Regions from separate parts of the Mesobacillus sp. LC4 genome, predicted to be linked through region 1. Evidence: riboswitches for the same ligand, from Rfam matches in the RefSeq annotation. Region 1 holds a riboswitch; each other region holds the start of a gene.
What was found. A riboswitch is a leader RNA that binds a small molecule or an ion and turns the genes downstream of it on or off. The one in region 1 is predicted to bind S-adenosylmethionine.
Positions count from the first base shown of each region.

Region 2: another riboswitch for S-adenosylmethionine. It lies ahead of AB5I83_RS05760 (methionine biosynthesis PLP-dependent protein); the one in region 1 lies ahead of AB5I83_RS10255 (O-acetylhomoserine aminocarboxypropyltransferase/cysteine synthase family protein).
Region 3: another riboswitch for S-adenosylmethionine. It lies ahead of metK (methionine adenosyltransferase); the one in region 1 lies ahead of AB5I83_RS10255 (O-acetylhomoserine aminocarboxypropyltransferase/cysteine synthase family protein).

Region 1 covers NZ_JBGCUB010000002.1:800,005-803,197, reverse strand. The annotation lists gene AB5I83_RS10255 (O-acetylhomoserine aminocarboxypropyltransferase/cysteine synthase family protein) at 46-1,362, opposite strand; SAM riboswitch class I at 1,446-1,550, opposite strand; gene AB5I83_RS10250 (hypothetical protein) at 1,636-1,974, opposite strand; gene AB5I83_RS10245 (MFS transporter) at 2,157-3,193, opposite strand, start outside.
Region 2 covers NZ_JBGCUB010000001.1:1,121,587-1,124,779, reverse strand. The annotation lists gene metC (cystathionine beta-lyase) at 1-504, opposite strand, end outside; gene AB5I83_RS05760 (methionine biosynthesis PLP-dependent protein) at 501-1,616, opposite strand; SAM riboswitch class I at 1,776-1,888, opposite strand; gene AB5I83_RS05755 (M4 family metallopeptidase) at 2,733-3,193, opposite strand, start outside.
Region 3 covers NZ_JBGCUB010000007.1:29,848-33,040, reverse strand. The annotation lists gene metK (methionine adenosyltransferase) at 170-1,372, opposite strand; SAM riboswitch class I at 1,658-1,800, opposite strand; gene pckA (phosphoenolpyruvate carboxykinase (ATP)) at 2,085-3,193, shown strand, end outside.

The DNA of each region.
Region 1 (3,193 bases):
GTCAATAAAAATTATTCTTAAATATCAACTGGAAGCTTATGGATGTCAAGTTCCTGCCGGAACCCCTGGAACTCCGGTCGCTTTTTCGATCGCCTGTTCAAGGTCTTCAATGATATCGTCCACATTTTCAATCCCGACCGAAAGACGGATTAGATCCTCAGGAACACCGGCTGCTTTAAGGCCATCAGAATCCAGCTGCTGATGTGTCGTGCTTGCAGGGTGGATGATCAGGCTTTTTGCATCCCCGACATTCGCGACATGGGACCATAATTCTAATGAGTTAATTAGTTTGGCTCCTGCTTCCCTGCCTCCTTCAATACCAAAGATGACGACTGCCCCTGCTCCCTTTGGAAGATAGCGGTCTGCAAGACTTTTATCAGCATGGGACTCATGGCCAGGATAGCTGACCCATGTAACAGCGGGATGCGACTCAAGATAGTCTACGATTTTCCGTGTATTGGCGATATGCTCCTTCATACGTACATGCAAGGTTTCTATGCCCAAATTGAATTGAAACGCACTCTGTGGACTGATTGCCGGTCCAAGGTCACGCAAAAGTTGAACCCTTGCCTTTACGATATAAGCCGCTGCACCGATTGCCTCGCTATAGACAATATTATGATAGCTGGAATCGGGTTCATTGAAACCTGGGAACTTAGCTGATTTCCAATTAAACTTCCCTCCGTCCACAATAATTCCGCCCATAACTGTTCCGTTTCCTAACAGCCACTTGGTAGCCGAGTGGACGACGATATCTGCGCCATGTTCTATTGGCTGGCAAAGATAAGGAGTCGCAAAAGTGTTATCGATAATCAGTGGTACTCCTGCTTCATGAGCAATTTCAGCCACAGCTTCAATATCGAGGATCCTGAGACTTGGATTCCCGATTGTTTCGGCATAAACCGCTTTTGTTTTTGGAGTAATAGCGCTACGGAAATTTTCAGGATCAGTGGAATCCACCAGATGGACTTTTATACCGTACTTTGGCAGGGTGACAGCAAATAGATTGTAAGTTCCGCCATATAGATTACCAGCAGCAACAATTTCATCACCAGCATGCGCTATGTTCAGGATGGCCATCATGATGGCTGACATTCCGCTTGATAATGCAAGCGCACCAACACCACCTTCAAGCAAAGCTACTTTTTCTTCGAGGGCTGTTACGGTCGGATTATGTATCCGTGAATAAATATAGCCCGGTTCTTTAAGCGCGAATAAATCTGCGGCATGATCTGTGTTTTCAAACTGGAATGCATTGCTCGAATAAATCGGAACTGCTCTCGCCCCAGTCACCGGGTCTGGTGACTGGCCACCATGTACCCCCAGCGTTTCAATCCGATAATTTTTTTGCTCATTTGCCATCTCCATCTCTCCAATCACCATGATTATTTGGAAAAACTGATACAAAAAACCCTCTTCCTAAGAAGAGGGTCATTTATCATCTCTCCTTATCTCTACAGAGCAAATAACTCTGCTGGAATTAGCACCGTGTTTTCACAACCGGTTGCCGGGCTTCGTAGGGCCAGTCCCTCCACCTCTCTGGATAAGAATATTCAATTCGTTTTTATTGCGTTAACGTGATAATATCATGTGAATAAATATTGGTCAATATATTTAGACTTTTCAGATAAAATTTTATACTGGAAGCGGTCTTGTAAGATAAAGTAATGATTCCAGAACTAATTGGGCTCGAAAAGGACAATTCGTTGTAATGTATTTCATTTTTACTCCATGCATCAGTTTCAGGTCGCCATCAAATAATTGCCCCAAATATACGTCCCTTCCGGAAATCGTTACAACAGTACCATTAGGACTGAGGGATTCGCAGTAACTTACCTTGCCATCCCTGAAGCATAAATAGTGTGTATCGCGATCAGCTACAATTTTCAAAACCATTTCCAGTTTCTTGACTAGCTGATGAACATGTCCCTTGCTGGGAATTACACTCACAAACCTTTCAATCTGTTCTCGCATTCCGATCAACTCCCCTACCTTAACTATTCCTTGTATAAGGGGAAAAACCTGTTAGAATCCTTCGACAAATAATTCGATTAAAATAGATTTTGCAACGTGGATAACGTAAAAAAAGACAATGCCCTTTGATAATTCGGCATTGTCTTTCATTTCCCGAGAAATAAATCCAAGAAAAATGGTCATCAGGCTGTTTTGGGGCTCACTATGCCGGATTTTGGCTTATCCATACTTTTAAAAACGACAAAGAAATACGTGGAACCAACTAAATACAGCATCGCTGTGATCGTAAATACGGTAGCATATCCCCAATAAGATCCGTATTTGAGGACAATCCCAGTTGACACAGGTCCCATGACGGCCCAACCGAGATTAAACACCATTTGATTCACAGAGTTGGCCAAACCCTTCATTGAGTCATCAACCTTCGACATCATTAATGACATCTGTATCGGGTTGCCAGCGTTCATAAGTGCCTGACGAAACAAAAACCCTAAAGCTGCCAGCCAAAAATGTTGCGTATAGGCTGTCAGCAATAGAAACGGCAGGGATAACATCTGCAAAACCACCACTGCTTTCACTTCGCCAAGTCTGCGAACGACCATAGGGCCGATAATCATTGCTACAGCAGTAGCTCCCTGTCCCAGTGAAATGACCAAACCTATCAGTGAATTGGAAGCCATGAAACGATCTGCAAAGTAAAGATTCAAATACGGTATGACCAATCCAGCACCAAAGCCTATCATCAATTGCGCAACAGCAAATAGGAGAATGATTTTGAAGCTTGCTTTGTGGCGAATGCCTTTAGTTTTTCCTTTTATATCGCTAGCCGATATGTGTGATTTCCGACTTTCACTTAACCTCATAATCGGAATCAATGCTGACATAAACAGAGCAGAGCCAATAATCAAAGTGTATCGGATGCTTTCCAAACCAGGGACGACCAATGAAAATAAGTCCGTAAGAATGCCGCCTAAAAGGCTGCCAACCACGTTCGCGGCCGTCATTGCTGCAAAGTGGATACTGAAGAGGTGCACTCTTTGTTCAGGCTTGGAATTTTCCGCAAGCCACGGAATAATGGAAACCTGAATGAAAGCTGACGCCAGACCTGTTCCAAATGCAAACAAAATCAACAATGACTGCGTTTCGACCATACTGCGGGCAAATAAGATGAAGCCTGTCGATATAGCCCCAAAAAGCATCAGCTTTTTTCTGCCGGCTT
Region 2 (3,193 bases), on a different contig from region 1:
ACCGTGACTCTTCGCTATTTCGCTGATCGCGGCAATATCCGTTACTTTTAACAGGGGGTTGGAAGGCGTTTCTGCATATAGCAGGGCTGTGTTTGGCCTGATCGCTTGTTCCACTGCCTCAAGATCGGTCATATCGACAAAAGTGTGCTCAATACCAAAACGGTTCAACACCAGTGTCACCATCCGGTATGTCCCGCCATAAACATCCTCGGTGACGACCACATGATCACCCTGCGAGAGAAGCAAAAATGCCGTTGAAATTGCTGCCATTCCAGAAGAAAAAGCAAAACCCCGGATACCCCCTTCAAGCTCGGCGATAATGTCCTCAAGCGCCTCTCTGGTGGGATTAAGGCTGCGGCTATAATCATATTTCCCGAACTTGTCTGCCGAGAGCTGATGGAAGGTAGAGGCATGCTGGATGGGCACACTCACTCCACCGGTTGCAGGGTCAAATTTATGCTTGTTATGCAGAAGCTGGGTTTCGAAAGTATATGGATGGCTCATAAAACTTCAACCTCCTGGCGTGCTTTATTGAATGAATGATCCAAGTCAGATTTCAAATCCTCCACATTTTCGATTCCCACCGAGAACCGCAGCAGCCTTTCACAAACACCCGTTTTTTCTCGTATTTCTGCCGGGATGTCAGCATGTGTCTGTGTTGCAGGATAGGTAATAAAGCTTTCAACTCCGCCAAGACTTTCAGCAAACGTGATGACTGATAGACTTTGTAAAAATGGATTGACCATGGCAGGTGAATGTACCCTGAAAGAAATCATTCCGCCTCTTCCGGGATAAAGGACATCCTTCACTGCAGGATGATGCTGTAAATAACCGACCAATTCACTGGCATTTTTCTCATGGCGTTCCATTCTTAATGACAATGTCTTCATACCACGGATCAGCAGCCAGGAGTCGAATGGACTTAAGACCGCTCCACCGCCATTATGATGGAGGAAGAGGGATTCACATAGATGCTCACCCTTTGCCACGATCAGGCCTGCAAGCACGTCATTATGCCCTCCAAGATATTTAGTTGCACTGTGAATGACGATATCGGCACCTAAAGTCAATGGTTTTTGCAGCAGGGGAGTGTAGAAGGTATTATCAACAATCAGAAGAATACCGTTCTCTTTAGCAATCTTGGCAATTGCTTCAATATCTGCTTGTTCCATCAGCGGATTCGTCGGCGTCTCTACAAAAAGAGCCTTCGTCTTTTGGGTTATGGCCGTTTTGATTTCGCTTAGATCAGACATGTCAGAATAAGTACTGTGTAATCCCCATTTTTTGAAACCTTGTTCGAGAAGACGATAAGTGCCTCCATATAAATCCTTAGAGACAATCCATTCATCTCCGTGCTCGAATAGTGAAAGAACGGTCCAGATTGCTGCCATTCCGGAGCTGCAGGCAAAGCCGCGATCACCCTCCTCCAGGTCTGCGATCGCCTTCTCAAGAATTTCACGAGTAGGATTGCCGGTGCGGACATAATCATAGCCGCTGGACTGGCCAATCCCTTCGTGCCGATAGGCTGTCGTCAAATAGATTGGTGGATTGACGGCTCCTGTTATTGTTTCACTCCTGTTTCCAAGCTGTGCAAGCTTTGTATCGATTTCTGCCAATAGACTCACTCCTAAAGATGTAGTGGAGGGCAATTTTTGTTTTACCTTCGGTTTAAAACAGACAGGTTCCACATAAGCTCCAGAAAACAATGCGGGAAGTCCTTAATAAAACAAAAAAAGCCTTCTTAAGAAGAAGACTTTTACAGATGATAGCCATTCTTCTTATCTGCCAAGTTAAAAAAACTTGCTGGAATTAGCACCTTTTCAACAAACAAGGTTGAAGGTTGCTGAAGCTTCATTGGGCCAGGACCCTCAGCTTCTCTGGATAAGATTTCATATTATTGAATTATTAAATTTCTCTAAATATTACAGCTGTTAAGGATGAATGTCAATCATTAAATTAAAGCGGTGAAGTAAATAGGTAAAAAATCATGGTGGGTGTGCGAATTAATTTGTTTTTGATAGATTCTGGGGGATAAGGGGGCTACTGCTGTCATGAATCTGATGTTATTATGATAGGTTTTCAGATTAAAGGCATAACCCTGTCAAGAATACGTTGTTTTTTTGACAACTTTTCAGCTTATGGAGGCGAACCTGTCAAGAATAGGATGTTTTTTTGACAGCTTTTCAGCTTATGGAGGCGAACCTGTCAAGAATAGGATGTTTTTTTGACAGCTTTTCAGTTTATGGACGCAAACCTGTCAAGAATCTGCTGTTTTTTTGACAGCTTTTAAGTTGATCGGGGCAAACCTGTCAAGAATACGTTGTTTTTTTGACAGCTTTTCAGCTTATCGGGGCAAACCTGTCAAGAATCTGCTGTTTTTTTGACAGCTTTTCGGCTTATAGAGGCAAACCTGTCAAGAATCTGCTGTTTTTTTGACAGCTTTTAAGTTGATTGGGGCAAACCTGTCAAGAATACGTTGTTTTTTTGACAGCTTTTCAGCTTATCGGGGCAAACCTGTCAAGAATACGTTGTTTTTATGACAGCTTTTCAGCTTATCGGGGCAAACCTGTCAAGAATACTTTGTTTTTTTGACAGCTTCTCAGTTAAAGGAGGCGAACCTGTCAAGAACAGCCCAGCACTTATTCCAGCAGAAAGCCAATTAACAAAAGAACAGAATGAAAAAACTAGCTCATCTCTAAAAGATGAGCCAGTCTGCCTTAAATATTTACCTATTAATATACTCCTACAGCATCAAAAGCTTTATTGACAGCATTTACTTCTGCGGAAGTGGATCCGTAAAGATCTTTTGCTGCTTGTACAGCTCCGGCTCGTGCCTGGCTGAAGTTAGTGGAAGATGTGAAATAGACTGTGTTTGCTCTATAGAAGATCGCACCCAATTTTTCTGTACCGATTCCTGGTACGGATACTCCATAATGTGAACCGCCTTCGCTCAGCAGGTAGGCAGCTTTATTGATGATTCCGCTGTTGATATGGACTCCACCATTATCGGACGTGCCAGTGTAACGAACAGAATAGTGATCTGGATCGCCGTATTTAGCAGGGTCACTCATGGAACGAAGGGCATCGCCGGCTTTATTTGGTGTGTAGATATCTTCACCGATTTCAAAATCAGGATTATTGTTGTCATGGAATTCAGCAAGCGTACCGAAGATATCAGAAATCGCCTCGTTCA
Region 3 (3,193 bases), on a different contig from region 1:
TCATTAAACGCAAAATTTTTGCAGTAAAATCTAAGGGAAATTTAAGGTAATACTCTATTTTACACCTTTTGGACCATACACAAACCTGATGATAATTTTGGTGTTCCTTGATTAGACGGTAAATAACAAGGGGAGTTACATATTTCTATGCAACTCCCCTTGTACTTTTTTATTTTCCTTGTGCCTGAGTGCGAAGCGTCTCAGCCTTGTCTGTGCGCTCCCATGGAAGGTCAACGTCAGAACGGCCAAAGTGTCCGTAAGCAGCTGTCTGCTTGTAGATTGGCTTGCGCAGGTCAAGCATGTTGATGATTCCAGCAGGGCGAAGGTCGAAGTTGCTTTCAACAACATCGATCAGTACATCCTCGCTTACTTTGCCTGTTCCAAAAGTATCGATTGAAATGGATACCGGACGGGCAACACCGATTGCGTATGCCAGCTGAACTTCAACCTTTTCAGCAAGGCCGGCAGCTACGATGTTTTTCGCAACGTAACGTGCAGCGTATGCCGCTGAACGGTCAACTTTTGTAGGATCCTTACCGGAGAATGCGCCTCCGCCGTGGCGAGCGTATCCGCCATAAGTATCAACAATGATTTTACGGCCAGTAAGACCAGCATCACCCTGCGGTCCGCCGATTACGAAACGGCCAGTTGGGTTGATGAAGTATTTTGTGTTCTCGTCGATCAATTCTGCCGGTACGACAGGATTGATCACGTGTTCCTTAAGATTGCGCTGGATTTGCTCAAGCGAAACTTCAGGATGGTGCTGAGTTGAGATAACGATCGTATCGATGCGGACTGGCTTGTCGTTTTCATCGTATTCAACCGTTACTTGAGTTTTACCGTCTGGACGAAGGTATGGAAGGATCTCTTCCTTGCGCACTTCAGTCAGGCGGCGTGAAAGCTTGTGAGCCAATGAAATCGGAAGAGGCATAAGCTCTTTCGTTTCATTACATGCAAAACCGAACATCAAGCCCTGGTCCCCAGCGCCGATTGCTTCGATTTCTGCATCGGACATTTGTCCTTCACGTGCTTCAAGAGCCTGGTCAACACCCATAGCGATGTCAGCAGACTGCTCATCAATGGAAGTCAACACTGCGCAAGTTTCAGAGTCGAAACCATACTTCGCGCGAGTATAACCAATTTCCTTGACGGTTTCACGAACAATTTTAGGTATATCTACGTATGTAGATGTAGTGATTTCGCCTGCAACTAGTACAAGGCCTGTCGTAACTGATGTTTCAGCAGCAACACGTGCATTAGCATCTTTTGCAAGGATCGCATCCAAAATCGCGTCAGAAATCTGGTCGCAAATTTTATCCGGATGGCCTTCTGTTACTGATTCAGAAGTGAACAAACGGCGTTTGTTTGACATCTGAGTTCCTCCCTCATGTATAAAAATTGATCGAGGCTGTCCCAATACAGACCTCGGGTTGATACGGTACTCATTCCCTATGTAGTATGAAATAAACGCTGAGTTTTTATTAGAAAAATTTGTTTAGGATTCATGGTGAATATCTTTTTTCCTAATCTCACCCACGGGAGCAATGACACCTAAGAAGGCATTCCAGCTGCAATTCAATGCATTGGACAGAAAAAAGCAATATAAAAAACCTCTCCATTTACGAGGAAAGGTTTTAGCTTAAATCCGCGCCTTTCGCTCTTATCGTTCAAGGGCAGTTCCCTTGCGTCAGGTTAGCACCTTTGCCCGGAAAAAGGTCAGCATTCCAAAAAGCTGTTTTTTCACGTCTGCAGGTTGCTGGGTTTCATTGGGCCTGTCCCTCCACCAGCTCGGGATAAGAGAGTATCCGTTCAAGTCCAAATCATAACGAAACTATAATGGCATGTCAATGGTTTTCTCGGTAAAATTGTCGATTGTTGTTGAAAGTTTTTCTGTAAACTAAAATGGTCTTGAAAAGCATCCTTTTCGCTTGACTATATAAAGAAAGAATTATATAACGCAAGATAGGTACAAGGTAATTTTTCGAGCGATTAGTATAGATTAATCGAACAAATGTGTTATACTAATATCGAGATGTAAACACTTACAAAATTATTAATCTTTTAAAAAAGGAAGGTATTCTCCGATGAATGTTGTAGGAATATCAAATGAACTTTCAGCATTATTAAGTGGCAGCAATGTGCAAATCCAGTTATCCGTTCCCCAGCTTGTTGAAAAAGTCCTGAACCGAAATGAAGGGCTCCTGACTTCAACTGGCGCTGTAAGAGCGACAACTGGTAAGTATACTGGCCGTTCACCTAAAGATAAATTCATTGTTGAAGAAGTGTCCGTAAAGGACAAAATTGACTGGGGCTCTGTTAATCAGCCGATTTCAGAAGAATCTTTCACAAAACTATATAATAAGGTATTGAATTTCCTTAAAGAAAAAGAAGAAGTATTCGTTTTCAAAGGATTTGCAGGTGCTGACACAAAACACCGCCTTCCGATTCAGGTTATCAATGAATACGCCTGGCATAACCTTTTCGCCCATCAATTGTTCATCCGCCCAACAGAGGAAGAGCTTGTGGACCATGAATCTGAATTCACAGTGATCTCTGCCCCAACTTTTAAAGCGGATCCAAAAGTTGATGGAACAAATTCCGAAACATTCATCATCGTCTCCTTCGAACAGCGCGTCGTGTTGATCGGCGGAACAGAATATGCGGGCGAAATGAAGAAGTCCATTTTCTCTGTAATGAACTACCTTCTGCCTGAAAGCGGCATCCTTTCCATGCACTGCTCTGCAAACGTGGGACGCGAAGGCGATGTAGCCTTGTTCTTCGGTCTGTCCGGAACAGGAAAAACGACTCTTTCAGCTGATAACAATCGCCGTTTGATTGGTGATGATGAGCATGGCTGGTCAGCTAACGGTGTGTTCAACATCGAAGGCGGCTGCTACGCAAAGTGCATCAACTTATCTAAGGAAAAAGAACCGCAGATTTATGACGCGATTCGTTTTGGTTCAGTGCTTGAAAATGTCGTCGTCGATGAAGAAACACGTGTGGCAGATTATGATGACGGCAGCCTGACTGAAAATACTCGTGCAGCCTATCCGATTCAGGCGATCGAAAACATCGTGGACCCAAGCATTGCCGGACATCCAAACGCGATCGTCTTCCTAACTGCTGATGCATTCGGAGTACTGCCTCCAATCGCCAAGTTAACGAAGGAGCAGGCAATGTACCACTTCCTGAG